DNA from 3 places in the Filimonas effusa genome. Region 2 is predicted to be linked to each of the others. Evidence: riboswitches for the same ligand, from Rfam matches in the RefSeq annotation. Region 2 holds a riboswitch; each other region holds the start of a gene.
The links. A riboswitch is a leader RNA that binds a small molecule or an ion and turns the genes downstream of it on or off. The one in region 2 is predicted to bind thiamine pyrophosphate.
Positions count from the first base shown of each region.

Region 1: another riboswitch for thiamine pyrophosphate. It lies ahead of pnuC (nicotinamide riboside transporter PnuC); the one in region 2 lies ahead of thiS (sulfur carrier protein ThiS).
Region 3: another riboswitch for thiamine pyrophosphate. It lies ahead of ESB13_RS00540 (TonB-dependent receptor); the one in region 2 lies ahead of thiS (sulfur carrier protein ThiS).

Region 1 is NZ_SDHZ01000002.1:1,471,824-1,479,718, reverse strand. It holds gene ESB13_RS17175 (glycoside hydrolase family 2 TIM barrel-domain containing protein) at 1-830, shown strand, start outside; gene ESB13_RS17170 (sensor histidine kinase) at 1,013-2,116, shown strand; gene ESB13_RS17165 (response regulator) at 2,113-2,517, shown strand; gene pnuC (nicotinamide riboside transporter PnuC) at 2,486-3,112, opposite strand; TPP riboswitch at 3,100-3,201, opposite strand; gene ESB13_RS17155 (YccF domain-containing protein) at 3,259-3,627, shown strand; gene ESB13_RS17150 (DEAD/DEAH box helicase) at 3,689-6,556, shown strand; gene ESB13_RS17145 (LacI family DNA-binding transcriptional regulator) at 6,926-7,895, opposite strand, start outside.
Region 2 is NZ_SDHZ01000005.1:46,783-54,677, forward strand. It holds gene thiH (2-iminoacetate synthase ThiH) at 1-877, opposite strand, end outside; gene ESB13_RS21615 (thiazole synthase) at 890-1,660, opposite strand; gene ESB13_RS21620 (thiamine phosphate synthase) at 1,647-2,273, opposite strand; gene ESB13_RS21625 (thiamine phosphate synthase) at 2,284-2,910, opposite strand; gene thiC (phosphomethylpyrimidine synthase ThiC) at 2,910-4,757, opposite strand; gene thiS (sulfur carrier protein ThiS) at 4,761-4,964, opposite strand; TPP riboswitch at 5,027-5,119, opposite strand; gene ESB13_RS21640 (DUF5686 and carboxypeptidase regulatory-like domain-containing protein) at 5,161-7,686, opposite strand; gene ESB13_RS21645 (YkvA family protein) at 7,859-7,895, shown strand, end outside.
Region 3 is NZ_SDHZ01000001.1:130,192-138,086, forward strand. It holds gene ESB13_RS00540 (TonB-dependent receptor) at 65-2,452, opposite strand; TPP riboswitch at 2,519-2,621, opposite strand; gene ESB13_RS00545 (head GIN domain-containing protein) at 2,722-3,441, shown strand; tRNA gene ESB13_RS00550 (tRNA-Met) at 3,515-3,586, shown strand; gene era (GTPase Era) at 4,036-4,908, shown strand; gene der (ribosome biogenesis GTPase Der) at 4,937-6,250, shown strand; gene ESB13_RS00565 (DUF4954 family protein) at 6,310-7,895, opposite strand, start outside.

The sequences.
Region 1 (7,895 bases), on a different contig from region 2:
AAGGCAATCCCGGCTTTACCGTCTCAGCCTACGATAATGTAAGCGCTCCCTGGGGAAGCACCCACGAAGAAACATTGAAGCTGTTCCTCCGTATGCAGCATGTCTCTGGTATGTATGTATGGACAGGCTTCGATTATCTCGGCGAACCAACCCCTTATACCTGGCCCGCCCGTAGCTCCTATTTTGGTATCCTCGACCTGGCAGGCTTCCCGAAAGATGTTTACTACCTCTACCAAAGTATGTGGACCAACAAACCGGTATTGCACCTCTTGCCACATTGGAACTGGAATAACAACGACACCATCGACGTAGTGGCCTATTATAATAATGCCGATGAAGTGGAACTCTTTCTCAACAACACCTCTTTGGGAATCCGGAAAAAAGATACCAGCCTGCATGTAAAATGGCGCGTGCCCTTCGCTCCCGGAACGCTTAAAGCGGTTGCCCGCAAAGATGGCAGAACAGTGCTGCAACAGGAAAGAAGAACCGCGGGAGCCCCTCATGCGCTTCGCCTCATTGCCGATAGAACCAGCATCGGGGCAAATAGCAGGGATCTGTCCTTTATTACTGTACAGGTAATTGATGATAAAGGCAATATTGTTCCGGATGCCGATATACACGTGAACTTTAAGGTCGCCGGCGAAGGCAAACTTATAGCTGTCGACAACGGCAGCCCGGTAAGTCATTCTTCTTTTAAAGCGCCTTATTGTAATACACTAAACGGGCTTTGTCTTGCCGTGATACAATCAAATGATAGAGCCGGTGTTGTAACGCTTACAGCAGAAGCCGCCGATTTGTCTTCTGGTTTTGTTAAAATTACCGCTCGGTAAAACAGCAGAAATAATCGGTTATACCGCTTAAAAACGCAGTTTTCCTCCCTTCTTTATCTCCTGTCATCAGTATTATAGGCCGCTTAAGTGTTTTTTAAAAAACCAGGTCGGCCTTTTAATGTGTTTATAAGTACCCTTGGTTCCAATATTGAATACCTTAACATCATTAAATGGGCGTAGTGATGAAAAGTAGTATTTATATAGACGAATTAAAAACGAGCGAGGAGCGTTTCCTACGCGCCTTTGAACACTCGGCTATAGGCATGGCCCTGGTTTCAACCGAAGGCCAGCTGATGAAGGTAAACAGAAACTTATGCGAAATGACAGGCTACACAGAAGTAGAACTACACCAGAAAACTTTCCAGGAATTAACACATCCCGATGATCTTGCTAAAGATCTGGACTGCGCGCACCAGCTCCTGCGTGGAGAGATCAACGACTACCAGATCGAAAAAAGATACTTTCATAAAAATGGAAATATCATTTGGGTGCTCTTGAGCGTATCCCTTGTAAGAGATAGGCTTGGCCGCCCCGTTCACTTCGTGTCACATATCGAAGACATTACCAGTCGCAAAGAAACAGAACTGCAACTGCGGTATACCAATGAACTGGCACGTGAGCAAAATAACAGGCTCGTTAATTTCGCCCATATCGTTTCCCATAATCTCAGAGCACACTCCGGCAATTTCGAGATGCTGCTCTATATGATAGATCAGGCCGAAAGCGAAGATGAAAAGAATGAGCTCATGCAACATCTTAAAAAAGTATCTTCGCTGCTGAGCGAAACAATTGTTCACCTGAACGAGGTTGTTTCTATCCAGTCTTCTATAGGGCAGCAGAAAATTAAATTAAACCTGCTGGAATATATCAATAATACCGCCGGCATCCTGGCTGCTGAAATCACATTGCACCAGGTGACCATCAACGTGAATGTTCCGGACAACGTTGAAATAGATTATAACCCCGCTTACCTCGAAAGCATTTTGCTTAACCTTGTGTCTAATACTATTAAGTACCGTCACCCCGATCGCCAGCTCATAGTCAATATCAGCTTCGAAGAGATAGACGGTAAAAAGATCCTGTGTGTTTCCGATAACGGAAAAGGCCTTAACCTCGAACGTTACGGTAAAAAACTCTTTGGCATGTACAATACCTTTCATGGAAACAGAGACGCAAAAGGCATCGGCCTCTTTATCGTCAAAAACCAGGTGGAGTCTATGGGAGGAAAAATTGAAGTGTCCAGCGAAGTGAATAATGGTGCTACGTTTAAAATATATATTACATGAGTAAAGCTGAAGTAGCGTGTATTATTGATGATGACCAGGTATATGTGTTCGCCGTAAAAAAAATGATTATGGGTAACGACTTCTGTCGGCAAGTGATCACTTTCAAAAACGGCGAAGAGGCATTACAATTCTTACACGAGAAAATGAAAGACCCCCATGGCCTGCCTGAAATCATTATGGTCGATATTAATATGCCCGTAATGGACGGCTGGGAATTCCTCGACGAATTCATCAAACTGATGCCTTCCCTTCCCCGTAAAGTAACGATCTACATGATCAGCTCTTCCATCAGCCAGGTCGATATCGATCGCGCTAAACAATACTCGGAAGTCCAGGATTATATCGTTAAACCACTGTTGATGGATAGCCTTAGGAAAATTCTCGATTGCGTACAGTTTTAACAGCCTTCTTTCGCCAGTCAAAATAACCCAATACAGCAATTATAAACAGGAAAATAGTAAGACAGGCCATCATGGGCAATGCCTTGTAAAACAACAAAGGCACCGCAAATAAATTCGACAGGTTCAGTAGCAGCCAGTTCTCCACCTTACGTCTGGCCAGTAACCACATGCCTGCCCAGGCAGTAGAACTTACCCATGCATCCCAGGTTGGATAATGCGCATCGGTATAATGGCTTAATGTGCCATACAACACCGCCCATCCTAAGCCGGCAATCAACACAACCACCGCCCACTCCTTTCCTTGGGTATGCGTAATAGGTAGTGCCGGTTCATTGCGGCGCCTCGCCCAGTGTATCCAGCCATAAACACTCATGATTAAATAATAGGCGTTGAGCAATGCCTCTGCATACAACTTTGAGTCGAACATGATATAAGCGATCAGCACCGTGCTTATAATCCCTGCAGGATACAACAGGATGTGATTCCTCCGGGCAAGTAATACCTCCGTTACTCCAAAAATTACAGCAACCCATTCCACAGCACTCGTTTGCTGCGCCTGCTCCGCAAAGAGCGATAACCAGTATTGAATATCCATAGCACTTCCTCCGCAGGAATTACCCTGTTCAGGTTCAACGGGTTTTTCTCAGCCATAGCCTTTCAGCTAAAGCACCCCGGGTTAATAATGATAAACTGCAAAGTAAAGCGTATTCTCTGTATCTTTTACCTGTTAACACCATTTGTATGAATTTAATAGGCAATCTTATCTGGCTCATCTTCGGCGGATTCTTCGCCGCACTCGGCTATCTCATAGGCGGGATCCTCCTTTGCTTTACCATCATAGGCATCCCTTTCGGCCTGCAATGCTTTAAACTGGCCGCCGCTGTATTAATGCCCTTCGGTACAAGGGTTGTAAACCGCGAAACCCAAAACGGCTGCCTCACTTCCGTATGTAATATCATCTGGCTGCTTTGCGGAGGTTGGTATACAGCTCTTACACACCTTTTCTTTGGACTGCTCCTCTATATTACCATCATAGGTATCCCTTTTGGAAAACAACACTTTAAACTCCTCGAAGTCTCCATGATGCCTTTCGGAAAAGATATTGTGTGAAATAAAATTTTCAGTCTTACACCGTAAGAATTTAATTTGCCGCCGTTTAACGGTGACTTTAATGGATAGAACTGAAGAAATTGGTTTCCTTTTTAACCTTACTACCAACAAGCATATAGGGTTTACATTGGAACCAATCCTGATTCAACAGGAAAAAAACAGGAAACGCTTTAGCAAGCTGCTTATCGATGATCAGGAACATTGGCCCTGGCTCAAACCCCTGGCCGATAATCTCTTCGACCTGCTGGTAGGCTTTTCCGATGGCCGCCTCTTCGAATACATGATCGGTACCGGTAGCAGCTACCTGAAAAACCACGCACAGCCCTGGCTCATGCTGAACGAAAAAGACATCCCACGCCTGCGCGCGCACTACCTGTCTCTTCTTCACCAGATCTGGCCTTTTATCACCAACGCACAGTATCCCCTCTATGTACTGCGCGAGGGCAACTTCTCCGACAACAACGTGCGGCCGCTGCGTATCAGCTCTCTCCCCGTTCATCTGCAGTTTAACGCCATTAAAGACGACAACTTCATCACCATCACGATGAATGCCCACACCATGGCAGAACAAACCCCGGCAAGGGTACACCTGTTCAAATCGCTTTTCTTCTTCATGGACGATGTGCTGCATCTCCCTGCTAAACCCGATGACGTCTCCGTTCTCGATATGTTCAAAAAAGGGGAACTGCGCTTTCCCGCACGCGATAAGAACGATGTGGTGAATAGCTTCCTGGTTCCCCTGCAACAGCAATATCCGCTGCAATGCTCCGAAGGTCTCCAATTCGAAGTTACCAGCCCCGAACCGCAAACCAGGGTCATGCTTAGCGAATTCAGCAGCCAGTACCTCATGGTCCAGCCGCAGTTTATGTACGACGATGTACTGGTCGACTACGATGAGGATAAGGAGTATTTCCACGATGCCAATAACCTGCTCACCGTTATCAGGCGCAATAAACCGCTTGAAAAGGAAGCCTACGAACAACTACGCAGCCTCCATCCTAAATTCAAAAACCAGCGCAACAACCGATACTACTACATGCCCTTCGATGAGGTCATGAAAGATAAATGGTTCCTCAAAATGAACCAGCAACTGCAGGATGCCGGCTTCGCCGTTTATGGCCTGCAACAACTCCAGCGCTTTAAATATAATACGGGTAAACCCCGTGTTGAAATTGAAGCCCGCGCCAATATCGATTGGTTCGATCTTAAAGTAAAAGTCTTCTGGGGCGACCAGGAAGTGCCGCTCAAAGACATCCGTAAAGCCATCCTGCACAACCAGGACGCTATTGTGCTCAAAGACGGTACCCTCGGTATGATCCCGCAGGAATGGTTTACCCAGTACGGAATGCTCTTTAAAGTAGGAAATGAAAACAAAGGCAGGTTACAGGTAAGTAAACTGCACTACTCTGTACTCGACGACCTCCAGGCCGAAATAACTGATAAGAAACTGCAACAGGAAATAGCCGATAAGAAACATCGCCTGCTGCATTATAACGAAGTCATTACCAAACAACCCTCCGCCGAAATGAACGCCAGCCTGCGTCCCTACCAGATGGAAGGATTTCGCTGGATGCAATGCCTCGACGAACTGGGGTGGGGTGGCTGCCTGGCAGATGACATGGGCCTCGGTAAAACGCTTCAAACTATTACTTTCATCCAGCACCTGAAAGAAAAATATTCCGGCAGTACGCAACTGGTGGTTTGCCCCACTTCCCTCATCTTCAACTGGGAGGCGGAGATCCAGAAGTTCTGCCCCTCGCTTACTTACCTGCTGCATTATGGCCAGCAACGCGATTTCACCGATGAACAATTTCAGGCAGCCGACGTAGTCCTTACCAGCTACGGCGTCGTTAGAAACGATCTCGAACACCTGAGAGCTTTCGCCTGGAACTATGTTATCCTCGACGAAAGCCAGACTATTAAAAATCCCGACGCCCAGGTAACCAAAGCTGTCTATGAACTGCAGGCTAAAAACAGGCTTATCCTTAGTGGTACCCCTGTTCAGAATAATACATTCGACCTGTTCGCCCAGTTTCACTTTGTGAACCCCGGCCTGCTTGGAGGTAAAGAGTTCTTCAAAAGGGAATTCGCACACCCCATCGATAAAAACGGAGACAAGGATAAAGCTGCCCGCTTACGGAAACTGATCTATCCGTTCATCCTGCGCCGTACAAAAGAGCAGGTGGCTACCGATCTGCCCGATAAAACGGAAATGATCCTCTGGTGTACAATGAACGCCGACCAGCGCGCCATGTACGATGAACATAAGAACTATTACCGCGATGCACTGTTGAAAAGGATCGATGAAGAAGGTATATCAAAAGCAGGCTTCTACGTCATGGAAGGACTCCTTAAACTGCGCCAGATCTGCGACCACCCGCTTTTATTAAAAGACAATACCAAACACATCATCGCCTCCGTAAAAACAGATGAACTGCTCCGCGAAATAGAAGAGAATACAGGTGATCATAAACTGCTCGTCTTTTCCCAGTTTACCGAAATGCTGCACCTCGTCCGCAAGGAACTGGAACTGGCAGGTATTGGCTACTGTTACCTCGATGGCAGTACCTCGCTGGAACAACGTAAACAGGAAGTAGCACGCTTCCAGGCCCAAGACAGCGATGTCAAAGTATTCCTTATCTCCCTGAAAGCAGGAGGGGTAGGACTTAATCTTACCGCAGCCGATTACGTATATCTGGTAGATCCCTGGTGGAACCCTGCCGCCGAACAGCAGGCCATCGACAGGGCGCATCGTATTGGGCAAACAAAGAAGATCTTTGCCTATAAAATGATCTGTAAGGATAGCGTAGAAGAAAAGATCCTTCAGCTCCAGGCCAAAAAGCAGGCCCTGGCCGATGAACTGGTAGGAGAAGACGCCGGCTTTGTCAAAAAGCTGACGAGGGATGATGTGGCCTTCCTGTTTAGTTAACCGCCTGAAGTGGTAAGCCTTTTACCGAATGAATAAAAAGCTTTATTACCGCCCTTCGGGATTGAGTTAATAGTGCCTGGCAATAGGAAAGATAAGGCCTCGGAGTGGATGAGCGCCGTCCTGCTTGCTTTGAAGAGGCGGAGCTGTAAAGCTATGGCTTGAGAGCGGCAGTATGCAACAAAACACGCCTGCGCTCTGGCGGTGTAAGTCAGCCAAAGCCCTGCGACCATTGAAATAGAGCCGCCATCAGTATCCGCTGTTCGGTTTTACTAACTGCACTGTTGCATTGATTGCAGCGACTTCTGTACTTTTTTCCGGAAAAATGAAAAAAATGGGCTGCAATCGGTTGAAATTTGTCGCTGAAATGGCTTATTTCCTCCCTTTCTTCTTCTCTTTCCGCAAAGAAGACGCTCGTATGATCAGGTCCGATTTAATGACTACAGTGCTTGTATGTGCAATATTGGTCTTGCCTTTTAAATGATTGATAAGATGGGTAGCTACTATTTCCCCCATCTCTGTTCCGTTATAGTTGACTGTAGTGAGCTGCGGCTCTGCTAGTCGCGCAATAACGTCATTATTGAAACCTACAAATGCAATATCCTCAGGAATACGGATGCCTCTCTCCTTCAATGCCTGCATACAAACAACAGCGCAGAAATCATTACTTACAAACACCCCGTCGGGCCGCTGTTTCATGGCTAATATCTGGTCGGCGGCTTCCATACTGGCTGCTTCACTCAGGTCATTCTCTATTACCAGCTCCGCATCCGCAGGTAGCTTATGATCCACCAGCGCCTGCCGGTAGCCAATCAAACGGTCCTGGTACACATTACGTTTCAGGTTACCGGTTATATGTACTATCCGCTTGCAGCCTTGCTCTATCAGGTGCTGCGCGGCATCGTAACCGGCTTTGAAGTTATCGATGACAACCTTGGTTCCCGGGCTATTAGGCTCTACCCTGTCGAAAAACAATACCGGAATATGCTTTTGGGTAAAAGGTGTATAATGTTCCAGGCTTTCCGTATCATAAGCCAGTGACGCTATCAAGCCGTCCACACGCTTATGAAACAGGTTCAGTGCATTGGCAACCTCTTTTTTATAAGTTTCCGACGAATGCCCTATAATGATGTCATAACCCGCAGCTGTAGTCACTTTCTCTATACCCGCCAGAACGGATGTAATAAAATGGCTGTTCAGCTCGTGTATAATAACACCTATCGTGTTTGTTTTCTGCGTCCTTAAGTTGCTGGCGAAATTGTTTGAGCGGTAACCCATAGCTTTGGCCGCCTCCTGTATCCGTTTCCGCGTAGTTTTGCTTATCGCAGGATGATCCTTTAAT
Region 2 (7,895 bases):
ACCGCCAGGCGCAGATAAGCTGTACCAGCTCACGATCATTCATATAGGTTTCAAAAGATTTTTTCCCGGCAGTGCCAGTACTTTCTTTATCTATAGGCCTCAACCTGGGAAAAGAAACAGAATACTTTGTTTGCCAGTATTGCTTTTCCAGGTAACGCAAATGCAGGGCGGTAAAGAAGCAGTCGGTGCGCCAATCCTCCAAGCCTATCAATGTACCCAATCCTATTTTATGAATACCTGCTTTCCCAAGCCTGTCGGGCGTTTCGAGGCGGTAATTAAAATTTGACTTTTTGCCCTTAGGATGGTATTTCTTATAATTTTCCTTAAAATAAGTTTCCTGGTATACCAGTACTGTATTCAACCCCTCTTCCACCAATTGCGCATAGTCGTCCTGATCAAGCGGCTGCACTTCCATTGAGATATGGGAGAAGAAGGGTTTTACCAACCTGATAGCATTACGCAGATACGACACTCCTACTGTATGCATAGCTTCGCCGGTAACCAGCAGGATATGATCAAAACCCATATCCTTGATAACCTTTACCTCCTGTAGAATTTCAGCATCGGAAAGTGTCCTGCGTTTGATCTTGTTATCAAGGCTAAATGCGCAGTAGGTACAGATATTCTGGCATTCATTGCTTAGATAAAGCGGCACATACATCTGGATGGTTTTCCCGAAACGCTTTTGTGTACGCAAATGGCTCATCTGCGCCATTTGTTCCAGGAAAGGTATTGCTGCCGGAGAAAGCAGGGCTTTAAAGTCTTCCAGCGAGCGTTTTTCCTTATGGAGTGCAGCAAGAACATCTTCTCCCGTTTTTGCCAGGATACTTTGTTTTACCTCATGCCAGTTATAGGTATCGAAAATATTAGTGAACATAACAGGGCGGTTTTATAATTCCAGGAAAGAGGTCAGCGGGCTGCTGGCCTGTGCATGTTGCAGAACAGCACCTAGTTTTGCCTCATAGGCTTCACGGCCGGCTTCTACTGCCAGACGGAAGGCATTTGCCATTTTTGCAGGGTTGCCGGCAACTGCAATGGCAGTATTCACCAGCACCGCATCGGCGCCCATTTCCATCGCTTTTGCCGCATCGGACGGCGCACCAATGCCGGCATCGATGATTACCGGAACTTTAGACTGCTCTATGATAATTTCCAGGAAATCGAAGGTCCGGAGTCCTTTGTTTGTTCCTATAGGAGCCCCCAGAGGCATTACAGCTGCTGTTCCGGCATTTTCCAGCTGCTTACATAATACCGGGTCGGCATGGATATAAGGCAATATTACAAATCCCAGTTTTGCCAGTTCCTCTGTAGCCTTCAATGTTTCAATAGCATCCGGCAACAGGTATTTAGGATCGGGATGGATTTCAAGTTTCAGCCAGTTGGTTTCCAGCGCCTCTCTTGCAAGTTGTGCCGCAAACACCGCTTCGCGGGCATTACGTGCGCCGGAAGTATTAGGCAAAAGGTGAACACCCGGATGTTGTAAATGCGCCAGTAATGTATCGGAATCGGTAGTGAGATCAACACGCTTCAATGCCACTGTTACCAGTTCAGATTGTGAAGCCAGCACCGCCTCCTCCATCTGTTGCGGCGTACCAAATTTCCCCGTACCCAGGAACAGCCTGGACCGGAATGTTTTATCTGCGATATTAAGCACCTGCATATAAAGCCTGATTAAATTGATGAACCAATGTTGTAGGATCTGCCGCATTAGTGATAGCACCGGAAACAGCAACGCCATATACACCTGTAGCTACTATTACAGGGATGTCGTCAGGCACAATACCCCCAATCGCATAAACGGGAGGAAAAGATGCCGGCAAGGCAGTTATAATGTCCTTATATCCTTCAGCACCCAGCACAGGACTTAGTTTGTCTTTTGTAGTGGTGAACCGGAAGGGGCCAAGGCCAATATAGTCGCAGCCTTCAGCGATGCGTTGCCGCACGTCATCCAGGGTATTGGCCGTACCACCAATGATCTTGCCTGTTCCCAATAATTGCCTGGCTTCGGGAACCGGCATATCGGATAAGCCCACATGAATACCGTCGGCATCAATTTCTTTTGCCTGCAGCACAAAATCATTAACAATAAAAGTAGCCTTGTAAGCTTTGCAGCGGTCGCGTACCTGTATAGCCAACGAGCGCACCTCGTGCTCTTCCAATGTTTTTGCGCGCAGCTGAATCCAGGAACAACCGGCATCGAGCGCTGTTTGTATATTCCGAAGCTGCCCTGCGGGTGTATCTCCCTGTGATATGTATTGAAGTTTACTAAACATATAATTTTGTTTATACTATTGGCGGGAACAATGGCTTTGCGTCTGAAAGCCATTGATCTTTCAAGTCCCGGAATGCTTCAAGGGGACTATTATCCTCCCATATGGCACCCAGTACAGCCACTCCTTTAAACCCCATTTGCAGCGGTTTTGTACAGTTGTGTTTATCAATGCCTCCTATCGCAATTAATGGCGACACAGCCTCTGTCACCTGTTTGCATCCGCAGAGATTGACATTGGCCCTGTATCCCGTTTTTGAAATGCTATCGAACACAGGGCCCAGAAAAGCATAACTAAAGCAAGTGGACAACGATCTGGCAGCTTCAACATCATGAAGCGAAGTCGATAACCTGAATCCTGCCGCCACCAGTTCGCGCCAAAAGATCTTATCAGTTTTTAATCTTGCATCTTCTGTAAAATGCAAGCGCGTTAACCCTGTCTCCAATGCCAGCGCATGATGGTGATGCAGCGCTATTCGCTGGTAATATTCCGGATCAATAGCCGCAAGCAGCTCTTTTACCTCCGTCAAAGAGGCAGCAGGCTTGCGCAGGTGAAAATGAAACAGGCCGGCTTTAAACAAGCTGTTAATTATACCCGCTTCATTTTTTACCGGGTGCGGACTGGAGATTACAGCTAACATCAGGAATAGATATTACTGCCCTGCATTTTAAATTCTTCTGCCTTTTCAAACAAGCCTGAGGCAGCAGACTCCCTGATCTCCTGCGTTATTTGCATAGAGCAGAATTTAGGTCCGCACATAGAACAGAAATGAGCCACCTTGGCGCCATCCGCTGGTAGGGTTTCATCATGGAATGACCGCGCCGTATCGGGATCGAGCGATAAGTTGAACTGATCTTCCCAGCGGAATTCAAATCTGGCTTTGCTTAGTGCATTGTCACGGTATTGCGCGCCGGGATGGCCTTTCGCCAGATCTGCAGCATGTGCTGCCAGCTTATAGGTGATCACGCCATCTTTCACATCCTTTTTATCCGGAAGTCCCAGGTGTTCTTTAGGCGTTACATAACAAAGCATGGCAGTACCAAACCAACCAATCATAGCAGCACCTATAGCCGATGTTATGTGATCGTAACCGGGAGCGATATCAGTAGTCAGGGGGCCAAGCGTATAGAAAGGCGCTTCATGACATTCACGCAACTGTTTATCCATGTTTTCCCTGATGAGATGCATAGGCACATGCCCAGGGCCTTCGATCATCACCTGTACATCATGTTTCCATGCAATCTTTGTCAATTCACCAAGGGTCTCCAATTCTGCAAACTGAGCTGCATCGTTGGCGTCGGCGATGGAGCCCGGGCGAAGGCCATCACCTAAGGAGAAAGCCACATCGTAGGCTTTCATGATCTCACAGATCTCTTCGAAATGAGTATAAAGGAAATTTTCTTTATGATGTGCCAGGCACCACTTTGCCATGATGCTGCCACCACGGGAAACAATGCCCGTTACTCTTTTTGCTGTTAGCGGTATATACCGGAGCAAGACACCTGCATGAATCGTAAAATAGGAAACACCTTGTTCAGCCTGCTCGATAAGCGTATCGCGGAAGATCTCCCAGGTAAGGTTTTCTGCTTTGCCATTCACTTTTTCAAGCGCCTGGTAAATAGGCACTGTGCCAATAGGAACGGGAGAATTGCGTATGATCCATTCACGGGTTTCGTGAATATTCTTGCCGGTAGAAAGATCCATAATAGTATCCGCTCCCCAGCGGCAGGCCCATACCGCTTTTTCCACCTCTTCTTCAATAGAGGAAGTGACGGCGCTGTTGCCGATGTTTGCATTTATCTTCACCAGGAAATTCCGGCCTATGATCATAGGTTCCGATTCCGGGTGGTTGATATTATTGGGAATGATAGCCCGTCCTGCAGCAATTTCATCTCTTACAAACTCAGGCGTAATAAATCCCTGGGGCGTATTAGCGCCAAAGCTCTGTCCCGGGTGCTGTTGTGTTAAGACTTCATAGGAGCCATTCAGCTGTTGCTTCAGATCCGTGATCCGCTGGTTTTCCCTGATAGCGACATATTCCATTTCGGCAGTTACAATGCCTTTACGCGCATAATGCAGCTGTGAAACATTGGCCCCCTTTTTCGCGCGCAAAGGAGTGGCAATATGCTCAAACCTAAGCGGAGAAAGGCTTTCGTCAGCCAGCCGTTGCCGGCCATACTCTGAAGAAAGTTCGTTCAGCGGCTCAACATCACCCCTGTCGAGGATCCATTGCTGGCGCAGGCGGGGAAGCCCTTTCCTGATATCGATGTTTACATTATCATCGGTATACGCACCACTGGCATCATATACAGTCACCGGGTTGTTGGCTTCGAGCGTTCCATTGCCAAGCCTGGTTGGCGAGAGCATTATTTCCCGCATCGCCACTTCGATAGGATGCAGCAGACCCTTTACATAAATTTTACGGGAACCGGAGATAGCACCGGTTGACACAGCCTGCTGTGAAGGCATTTTTTCCTGTTTACTCATAGCTTAACCTCCTTGTGTTGCTTTAATGATGAGAATAGTGTCGTTTGGCTGCACGATATAGCTGTCGTGCTGCGTTTTAGGGATTACAGTATTGTTCACTGCTACGGCAACGCCATTGCGTTTACTGCCAAGCTCAGCAGCTACAATGCTTTCGAGTGTTGCCCGTTCGGCAATTTCTTTGGGACTATTGTTTAAGATAATTGTCATTCCTGTAACAATTTTAACTTTAGGAATGACATGCAGGCGCGTGAAAGTTATATAAAGCGCATGAAGTTGTCTTTACTTTTTCCCTTCGGCAGTACTAACTGCATCAGGTTCAAAGGGTATCATCTCAGCCCATACAGGCACCCCTAAAGTTTAGTGAAGGTAGACAATTATTTGAAAAATCAAAATCCTGAAAAAATTAGTTTCTGCCGAAACGTGGTCCGGAGAACAAGGGCGATCCTATCCTGATACCCGTAGAACTCTTATTACCATTGAGATACGACGCAATAAAGTCAACCCGGAAAAATCCAAGAATATTTTCAAGGCCGGCAAATGCTTCTACATAGTTGTTGTTGCTGTTTACGTAAAATGTATTGGAACCAATTACAAGGAACCAGTTCAACCGTTTAAACAACGGAATTTTATTAGTAAGCATTCCTTTTAAATGATATTCCACATGGCCGGCGCCATACAGCGATGCCGTGGTGCTGTTGGCATAATAAGGCGCCAACTGAAAGCTGTTGAGGTAACGGCCTGCGAAGATCAACTGGTTGCCATTGAAATGCTGGTAGTCCTGTATGGGCACCCGCTTGCTGTTAAGGAAGCCACCTGCATTCACTCCATAACTCAACTCACCTTTTAATTTCAAGTCGATATTGTCCCATATTGAAACGCGCCACTTATCGAAGTCTACATCACTACCCGCTATATCTTTCACACCCTTTGTATAAGCAACTTCAAAAACAGGCCAGTCAGATCCAAATGCTATTTTCCTGTCCGGCATTTGTATATAATACTGTCCTGGCTGGTATTGCCATTCTATATCAAAGCTCACTGCCTGATGCCGCGAAAACTGGCTGCTCAACTGTTCGTAAGGATAGTTGGGGGTAAATTCACGGTTCTTTTTAAAGAAAGAATAGTTGGATGTATTCTCCAAAGGAAGACGGTCTTCATACAATACAGCCACATTGAAACGCATGCTATTATCCCATCGCTTACTATAACGGAGCTCACCGAAATAGTTTTCATAAATCTTCATATAAGCACGGTGTTCCAGCAGGGTATAAACTGAGTTAAAGAAAGGAGTAATTGGTTCATTACGATTAAACTGTGTAACTCTTTTCCCCCCGCTTAATTGCCAGCTACTACGCTTTTCTACCCACTCGCCTTCTTCATTCCGGGCTATTCCTGAGAACACAAAACTACCAGCTGCATAAAAATGTGTGTTACTGGTCCCATAACGCAGGTTAGGAATAAAGCTTAACTGGCGGCGTGTTCTTCCCCATTTCTGCTGAAACTTCGCCTTCATTTTTACAGCATAGCCCTCTACAGCATTATATTCTACCATTGAACCCAACGGCTCCCAGCTAAAACTCCACGGATGCTCCGGATGATAATCGGATACTTCAATTCCGTTTACAAACACATTAGAGAAGTTTAAGCTGGCCTCAGCCTTTCGGATGGAGTCCTTGTTTGCTTTTACCCAGGCAGGGTCGGAATGTAATTCATGTATGCTATCTTTAAAAGCATAGTCTTTGAGCTCTTCAGGTTCCAGTTGAACAGGCCGCATGCTATCCCAATAATGTTTGGGCTTCTTGTTTACACCGGTATCATAGCTTATAACCACCCTGTTAAAATATTTCTCTCCAAATTGAGGCAGTGTATCATATTTACTAAAAACATTTAAAGCACTTCCCGCCATTTCAACGCCGAGAATATTAAGCGAAAAGCTAATTACCTGATCTTTCACCTGCCATATGTCAGACGATAGCGGCATCTGAATTTGCTTGATCAGCATAGAGTCTATCAAGGTAAGCTGCGATTCTTTGGTAAGTAACAGCTCCAGGCTATGAATGCGCCAATCACCTTCTGTAATATTGATGATGCCCGAAAATAAAGGTTCATATTTCCGTTTAGGCATAACTTTAATCCTGCTTATCTCCTTGCCATCTTCATAAAAAGAACCGCTGTATTTGTACTTGTAATAGTGTAATGCATCGTCGGCAACAGGAGATACAAATCCGCGGGACATTGAACCTGTAGACATCACATTCACATTGTTCTCGTAAAAGTTGATCACTGAAGGAAAATTAAAACCATAACCGTTGCTGCCGCTTTCCCTACCGGATAATACTTCGAGCTTTGCCTTACCCGGCTTTTTCATCGCCAGCCTGGTAAGTGATTCCGACAAATAAACGACGCCTTTACCTGCCGAATCCAACCCCATTTCTTTGCGCGTTTTTTCATCTATTTTTTGTCCCATAAATTTATCCGGCGTTTTTCGCAACTTTATCAGCATTTTGATATAAGCTTCACTGGTAAATGAATCCAGCGGTTCAACATAGGAAGGACGCATCTTGATCGCATTCCTGATAATTGCATAAGCCGGATCTTCACCGCCTGCTTTCACAACAACTTCACCTATATTATCCTGCAAAGGCAGGAGACTGAAGTTCAGCGTTAATGGTTCTTTTGAAACAGAGACCTTCTTTTCCTGCCGTTCGTATCCAACATACTGACAAACTATGGTGTTAATACCCGGCTCTATCGTGAGCGTATAAGCACCCTGCATATTGGCGGTGGTACCCCTGGTAGTTCCTTTAATAAGAATGGAAGCATAAGAAAGGGGCTCTCCTTTCTCATTGGTTACAACACCAGTCAGGATAGCAGCATTGGCGCTTACACTCAAAAATAAAAGCAGTAAAAGTTGGGCGTAGTTTTTCATTCACTAAAAATAAATGCAGGCCATTATTTTTTTCCCGCAAAATGACTTGCGGAAAACGGGAAAAAAAAGACAACGGGGTCTGAGGTGATAATCAATCAATTAATAGAAATATCCCCGCCCGCTCGCTGGTAGGAGTGGGAACGATCTTTGATACAGGTATATTAAAAAACCTATGGGAGTAGGTGGAATTATCGGGCGCCGGTGGCGGA
Region 3 (7,895 bases), on a different contig from region 2:
TTATGAGCCAACCTCTTTTTTAAAGTCCGGCGCAAGTATAAGCTTGTGAAGCCGGTTATATTATTTAAAGCCTGATATTCACTGCCACCATGAAATTGGTGCCGGCCATTGTGGTGTAGTAATTATCTTCATATGGGCCATAACCGGCGGCGATGCCGGGGTAGGCAGCTCCTGTTGCTTCGTATTTCCTGTTGAAGACATTGTTGACATAACCTGTAATATTCCATTCGTTGAACAGGAAGTTCTTGATCGTATAAATAACCCTCGCATCCTGTACGTAATAGTCTCTCAGGCTGCGTTCCGCTTTCTGGGTATTATCCATGTACTGCTTGCTGACGTATTTGGCCGGCAGGCCTATTTCCAGTTGTTTAACGGGAGTAAGAATAATGCTGCCTCCTGCAACGATCGATGGTGAGAAGGAAATATCTGTATTGGAATAGGCTGTGCCTTCTTCTCCTACATGCTCGAAGTCGTCGTTGTAAATAGTGAGATAGTTGGTAAATGATTTTATCTTATTCCGGCTAAAGGCTGCATTGCCTTGTATAGCCACCCAGCGGTTGAGGTTTACGCTGCCCTGCAGTTCTATACCTAACCTGTAGCTATTGGGAACGTTGATGCGGGTATAAGCTCCCACATCGTTACGGGCGCCTGTTTGAACCAGCTGGTTGTTGTACAACATATAATAACCAGTGGCAGACCAGCTGTATTTGCTGGTTTTTTCTTCTATGCCCAGCTCAAAGTCGTGCAGGGTTTCTTTCCGTGGCTGCTGTTGCTGAGCGGCTTCAAAGTCGTCGCGGTTGGGCTCTTTGTTGGCCATCGCATAACTCAGGTAAGCATTCCAGTTGTTCTTACGGTAACTGATACCTGCTTTGGGATTCACGAAATTGAAATTGCGTTTTACAATAAGTGACGGGTTGTCCTGGAAGCCATACATATTGTACACAACGTGTTTGTATTGCAGGTCGGCAAACAGGCTCCAGTTGTTGTTGAGCTGATGCAGCCATTTCGTATAGATGTTCAGATCTGTTTTTTTTGCGTCGAGATCATAGTAGCGGTGGTTCTTGGGAGCGCCGGCCTGTGCCCATATCACCTCTCCATAATGACCGCCATCGTAGATCGTCCAGCTGCCACCGATGGTAAATTCATTGGAGGCGTTCCGTGATTGCACGGAGAATGTTTGCCCGTAATAGTAGTTGTCGAGCCAGCGGTCTCGTACCAGGTCTGTCGTATCGAGTACTTGGTTTCCAACGTTAAAGCCGGGTAAGCCGTAGTTGGGCAGGGCTTGTTTGGCTTTATACTCTTCGTAATATCCTTTACCCCTTGACAGGAAGCTGGCAACGTTGAGTGTCCAGCTCCGGCCGAGATTCTGGTTCAGGAAAAGCTGGTAATGATCCTGCTGGTAGTTATCGGTTTGATTGTTATAAGGCTCTCCTTCTTTTTCGGTTCCGGCTGCATTATAGGTCCTATAGGTATCGCGATAAGCTTCGGGGACGCCATACCAGGCCTGGTATGTTTTTTCAGTGCCGGTGATAATATTGAAGCGGACAGTGGTGTTGTCGGAAAGATAAGCGCTGGAAAGGTAGAGCGCTTTGAGATCGGAAGAAGCGCGGTCGATATAGCCGTCGCTTTTCAGGCGGCTTAACCTGGCGTCTACTGTAAAGTGGCCATTGATAAGACCGCTTCCTGCTTTAAGCGTATTTTTCCAGGTATTGAAAGAGCCAAAGTTGTTATTGCTTTCTGCGTAGGCTTTTTCGTTGAATTCATTTGTGGTGATGTTCACTGTTGCTCCAAAGGCGCCTGCCCCGTTGGTGGAGGTGCCCACACCGCGCTGGATCTGGATGGAGTTTGCGGAAGAGGCAAGATCGGGCAGGTCTACGAAAAAGCTGCCCTGGCTTTCGGCGTCGTTGTAGGGAATGCCGTTTAGCGTAACGTTGATACGGGTAACATCGGAGCCGCGTATGCGCATAGAGGTATAGCCAATGCCGTTACCTGCATCGGAAGCTACGATCACCGATGGTGTTTGATTGAGCAGAAAGGGGAGATCCTGACCCAGGTTCACCCTGGCGATCTGTTCCTTGCCGATGTTCGTTTTAGTGAAAGGAGCGCGGTCTGAGGCCCGTATAGACCGTACTTCCAAGGGTTCCAGCAAAAAAGCCTGGTCTTCCATCCTGAAACGCTGTAAACCCGGTACGGGAAGAACGATGTGCTGGCGGATCATTTTTTTACCGGTGGCTTCCAATGTAAGTTCATAACTGCCGGCTGCTGCGGAAAAACTGAAATTGCCGGTGTTGGTGCTTGCGGAGGTCCATTTTCGCCCGTTTTGTGAGAGGGTAATGGTTACGCCTTCAACAGGCTGGTTCCTGCTGTCTGTGATAATGCCTTCCAATGGGGTTTGTGCGAAACCCAGTAGTGTTGTAAATAAGGCGAGAATCATCCCTGATAAATACTTCATCCTGTTCTTTTTGAAATCAATTACAATAATGCTGAACAGGAAATTGCTATAGGAGAGGACACACGGTGTGAAAGAGACGGCCTTCCCTTCGCAGGCATTACCCTGTTCAGGTTCAACGGGTTTAATCTCAGCCTTCCTGTTTCCAGGAATAGCACCCCGAGGAATTACTGCCGGGTAGCTCACCCTTGCAGTGTTGCAAAGAAAGGCAGAAAATTTAAATAACCTGTAACATTCTTTTTTTTCGCCCGTTCCAATATAAATTCGTTGCTATGAGAAAGATAATAGCAGTTTTAACCCTTGCCATGCTGTCTATGTCCCAGTTGATGGCTCAGAACCTGGTATATGATGAAAATGCCGAGATTCGTGAGGTAGGTGCTTTTAACGGTATTGAAGTATCGGGAGGTATGATCCTTTATATTTCACAGGGGGCAGAATGTGCTGTAGCTGTGAGTGCGGAGGACCGTCAGTTTGTATCGAAGATAAAAACGGAGGTAAGAGATGGTGTGCTGCATATCGTGCCGCAGGGCGGGGCCTGGAACGGCTGGAACTGGGGGAATAAACAACTGAAGGCTTATATTACTGTCAAGAACCTGCAGTTGCTGCGTCTCAGGGGAGCCGCCTCTGTAAGGCTGGCGAATGAAGTGGCGGTAAATGCGCTTCGTATAGAGATCACCGGTGCAAGTTCTCTTAAAGGGGCGTTAAAAGGGAATGCGGTAAAAGTTGAGGTGAGTGGCGCTTCACGTGCAGAACTCAGCGGAAGTCTTACTGTGTTTTCTGTTGAAGTAAGTGGTGCGAGTACTGTCAGGGCTTATGAACTGAGTGCTGCTACCTGTTCTGTTGAGGCGTCTGGTGCATCGAATGCGCAGGTGACCGCAACAAAGGAATTGTCGCTGCAGGCCAGTGGTGCCAGCAATGTAAGTTACAAGGGAGAAGCTGTTGTAAAGAAGCTGGAATCGAGTGGCGCGTCGAATGTTAGAAAAAGAGATTAAAGAATAAACTGGCGTTTTTAAAAAAAGGTTTGCTCGTGTGCTAATAAGTTCTATATTTGCACTCCAATTACATCGCGAAGTAGAGCAGCGGTAGCTCGTCGGGCTCATAACCCGAAGGTCGGGGGTTCGATCCCTCCCTTCGCAACAGAGGAAATCTTTAAAGGATTTTAAATAAAAAGCTTATCCATTCCGGGTAAGCTTTTTTATTGCTTTCAACCACATTACACCAGATCAAGGGATCATGGGGCATATCAAAAGTTGAGGGATTAAACGGATCAAGTTGAAAACTTGGGGGCTGATAAATATTACGCATAAAGTTGGATCAAGTCGATTTCTTGGGGGGCTGCTAAAAATTATGCATAAAGTTTCGCTAGCCTAAAGAGGAAGAACTACTACGAAAAAAAGTGTATGCCTGCTTAGGGTGGCATGCATTCTTTGCCTAGGCTGTATTACGCCGTTGTGCCCGGCAGCGCGGCTGTTTTTCGTTTAAATATGTATTACTGCCCGATTATAGTTACCTTTGCCGGCCCCGCAACGGAGGGGATATTATAACAATCTACCTTGTTCATTTCCAGGTTAGATGAACATTGTTTTATGAAAGCTGGTTTTGTCAACATATTTGGTAAGCCCAATGCGGGCAAAAGTACCCTGCTCAACGCGCTGCTGGGTGAAAAGCTCGCTATTGTATCTTCCAAGGTACAAACTACCCGCGACCGTATCAAAGGCTTTTTAACGTCGCCTGGCGCCTACCAGATCATTTTTTCCGATACCCCCGGTATCATAGAGCCTAAATACAAGCTGCATGAGCGGATGATGCATTCGGTAAAGAGTGCGCTGGAAGATGCAGATGTGGCAATACTACTGGTTGATATTAAAGATGACCTGGAGGAAAATCACCAGCTTTTTGCTTCTTTACGCCTGAAAGTGCCTTGTATTGTTGTTTTGAATAAAACTGACACGGTAAAGGCAACGGTTGTTGAGGCGGCAGCGAAGTTTTTTGGTGCGCAGTCGTATTGCAAAAAAATTGTAACGATATCCGCACTTAAAGAAAGCAACCTGGATGCATTGAAGGGCGCTATCCTGGAACTGCTGCCTGAAGGCGATCCTTTTTATAGCGAAGACGACCTGACTGATCTGCCTACAAAGTTTTTTGTGGGAGAGATGATCAGGGAAAAAATATACCAGCTGTTTGGTGATGAAATACCCTACCATTCAGCCGTGATGGTGAACGAGTTTAAGGAAAAAGATACCTTGATAAAGATCCAGGCCGATATCATTGTTCAGCGCGAAACGCAAAAAGCGATTCTCATTGGCGAAGGCGGCAAGATGATTAAAAAAATAGGAACCCTTGCCAGGGAAGATATTGAAGCTTTTCTTCAGCAAAAGGTATTCCTGCAGTTGTTTATAAAAGTTCGCCCCAAATGGCGCGACAATGATCAGCAGCTGAAAGAATATGGGTATTATTAAATTTGAGTCCGTATTAATTATTTGAGTTATGTCATTTACTGTTGCAATAGTGGGGAGACCCAATGTAGGAAAGAGTACTTTCTTCAATCGCCTGCTGGAACAGCGCAAGGCTATTGTTGATGATGTTAGCGGTGTTACCCGCGACAGGCAGTATGGTGTGGCCGACTGGAACGGTAAAGCTTTTAACGTAATTGATACCGGCGGTTTTGTTGCCGGTTCGGAAGATGTTTTTGAAACGGAGATCCGCAAGCAGGTGCAGATAGCGATCGATGAAGCCGATGCGCTGATCTTCATGACCGATACCACTAGTGGTATCACTGAACTTGATGAGTCGATGCGCGATCTGTTGCGCAGGACTACCAAGCCGGTGTTGCTTGCTGTAAATAAGGTTGATAACGGTGACCGTTTGCTGGAAGCTACGGAGTTCTACAGCATGGGAATCGAGCATATCTTTTTTATAAGCAGTATGACCGGCAGTGGCACGGGTGAACTCCTGGACGCCATTACCGACATGATCGATGAAAAGGCATCCGACGATACCGTCCGCGAGAATGAGCTTCCCAAATTTGCGATCATTGGTCAGCCTAATGTTGGTAAGTCTTCCCTGCTGAATGCTTTGATAGGGCAGGAGCGTACTATTGTAAGTGATATTGCCGGCACTACGCGTGACACTATTCACACGCATTACGACTTGTTTCAAAAGGAATTTATCCTGATAGATACCGCAGGTATCCGTAAGAAGAACAAGGAAAAGGATGACCTGGAGTTCTACTCCGTTATCCGCGCCATCCGTGCCATGGATGAAGCTGATGTATGTATGCTGGTACTGGATGCGGAAAAAGGCATCACTGCGCAGGACGTCAACATTTACTCACTGGCGGCACGCAAGGGTAAAGGGCTGGTTGTGCTGGTTAATAAATGGGATCTTATTCAGAAGGAGACCAATACCGCCAGGGACTATGAAAAGGAACTGCGTTCACGCCTTGCTCCTTTTAATGATATTCCTATCCTGTTCATTTCTGCCCAGGAGAAGACACGTATTTTCAAGGGTATTGAAATTGCCCTGGAGGTGTTTGAAAACAAACAGCGGAAAATTCCTACCAGCCAGCTGAATGAAGTTATGCTGAAAGCTATAGAGGCCTATCATGCGCCGGTGGTTAGGGGTAACTCAATAAAGATCAAGTATGTAACACAGTTGCCTACACATACTCCGTCTTTTGCTTTCTTTTGTAACTATCCTGATGATATAAAGCAACCTTACAAGAACTACCTCGAAAACCAGTTACGTACTCATTTTAACTTTAAAGGAGTGCCGGTAAGACTGTTCTTCAGGAAGAAATAACTGGTAGTATTTAAGCGTTCGTTTACTGCCTTTTAATAAATTAAGAAGCCCGCAGCGAGTTAAATCGCTAAGCGGGCTTTTATTTTCTGTATTCGTTGTTCCAGCTCAGCCAGTAATTGCTTTTGCTGATGAATAAAGCTGTTGTCTTCCAGCTTACCCATTACGAGGTCCATTTCTTCTTTGGTGTCGTAAACCATTTTGCGGAAGGTATTGTCATAGTCTTTTGCGCGGCTTTCATAGATACCGTTGCTCATCCATGACTGGGTATTTACCAGTCCGCCGAGTAGTTGTGCTACGTCTTCCGGGCTTAACTTTTTGAGGGTAAGACCTGTGATAGCAGACAGGCAGGATAATGCATGTTTTTGTTTCCACCCGGCATATTTACCGCCGGCTGTTTCGTACCAGTCGTGAACGCCATCCCAGGAATTGATCTTATTGTCTTTGATTTCGTTCTTTAGTGCTTCTACTTCTGTTGATGGCAATAATTGTCCGCCTATATTCAGCCAATCGTTGCGGTCGGCTGAAGCAGGCAAAGCGTTGTGCAATTCTGCCAGGGTATTGATGTCTTTGGTTTCTATCAGCTCCACCAGTTGTTGTGCGCCATAGTAAACGATCAGCTCTCTGAAAATATGATAGGCCCTGGTAATGCGGAGGATCACTGTTTTACGTTTAGCGTTCTCGATACCTGGTGCAACAATGTCCAGTTCATCGATAACGGGGTCTTTTTCCAGTAAGAGCGACCTGCCTTTTGCGGCCCATGCGGCTTCGGTTTGTGCTTCGTCCGGATGTTTCTGTTCGTACCAGGCACGGCCGGTCAGCACTTCAAATAACTGCAGGGCGCTGAACAGTTCGTTCACTGTGTCGGGCGCCAGGTAGTCGTATTCGAGGTATTGCTGGCGCTGCGTGCGTTTATCCCTGTCGCCGTATTTCCAGGCGTTACGCGCCAGGGCATACATATTATAAAAGAACCAGTAGCCGGGGATGATCACCAGGCGGTTGTTGGTGACATCGTTGCTCATGAGCGAAAAGGGGATAGGCATATCCAGCTCTGCGGGATAATCGCCTTTTGCCAGGATGGTATAAGTGGCAAAACGGGAATTATGTTTCAGGCTAACACATAAGCCCGGCCAGAAGCCTCTTCCCGCAATGATCTCTCCATCGGGGCTTCTCGAGTTATGATTAGAGCCGATGGTGGCGCCCGCTGCAATATTGCTTTGTCCCATGATAAGAGCAGCGCATAAGAATGAATTGTTATGGTGCTGCTCGTGTGCAGGGAAGATCAGCGAATTCAGCACCTCGCAACAGGAGATGGTGGCGTTATTGCCCAGGTAGGAGTTAATAAGCCTTGCGCCATATTTCAGTTGTGAATGTGAAGCCATTACAAAACGGACGGCTTTTACGCCATAGAAGATACGGCAGCCGAAGCCTATTATCCCATTTACGATTTCACATCCTTCGCCTATCTGGGTCTTGCCTTCGGGGCCGGAGTTAATGGTGAGATTTTTAAGCTTGTTGGCGCCTTTGATATACGCATCGGAGCCAATCCATACATCTTTGATGATGCTGCTGTTTTTGATTACGGTACGGTCCCCGATCTTGCCGTAATAACCACGGTGTGGTTTGAATTCCTGTTCGGTAAATGACT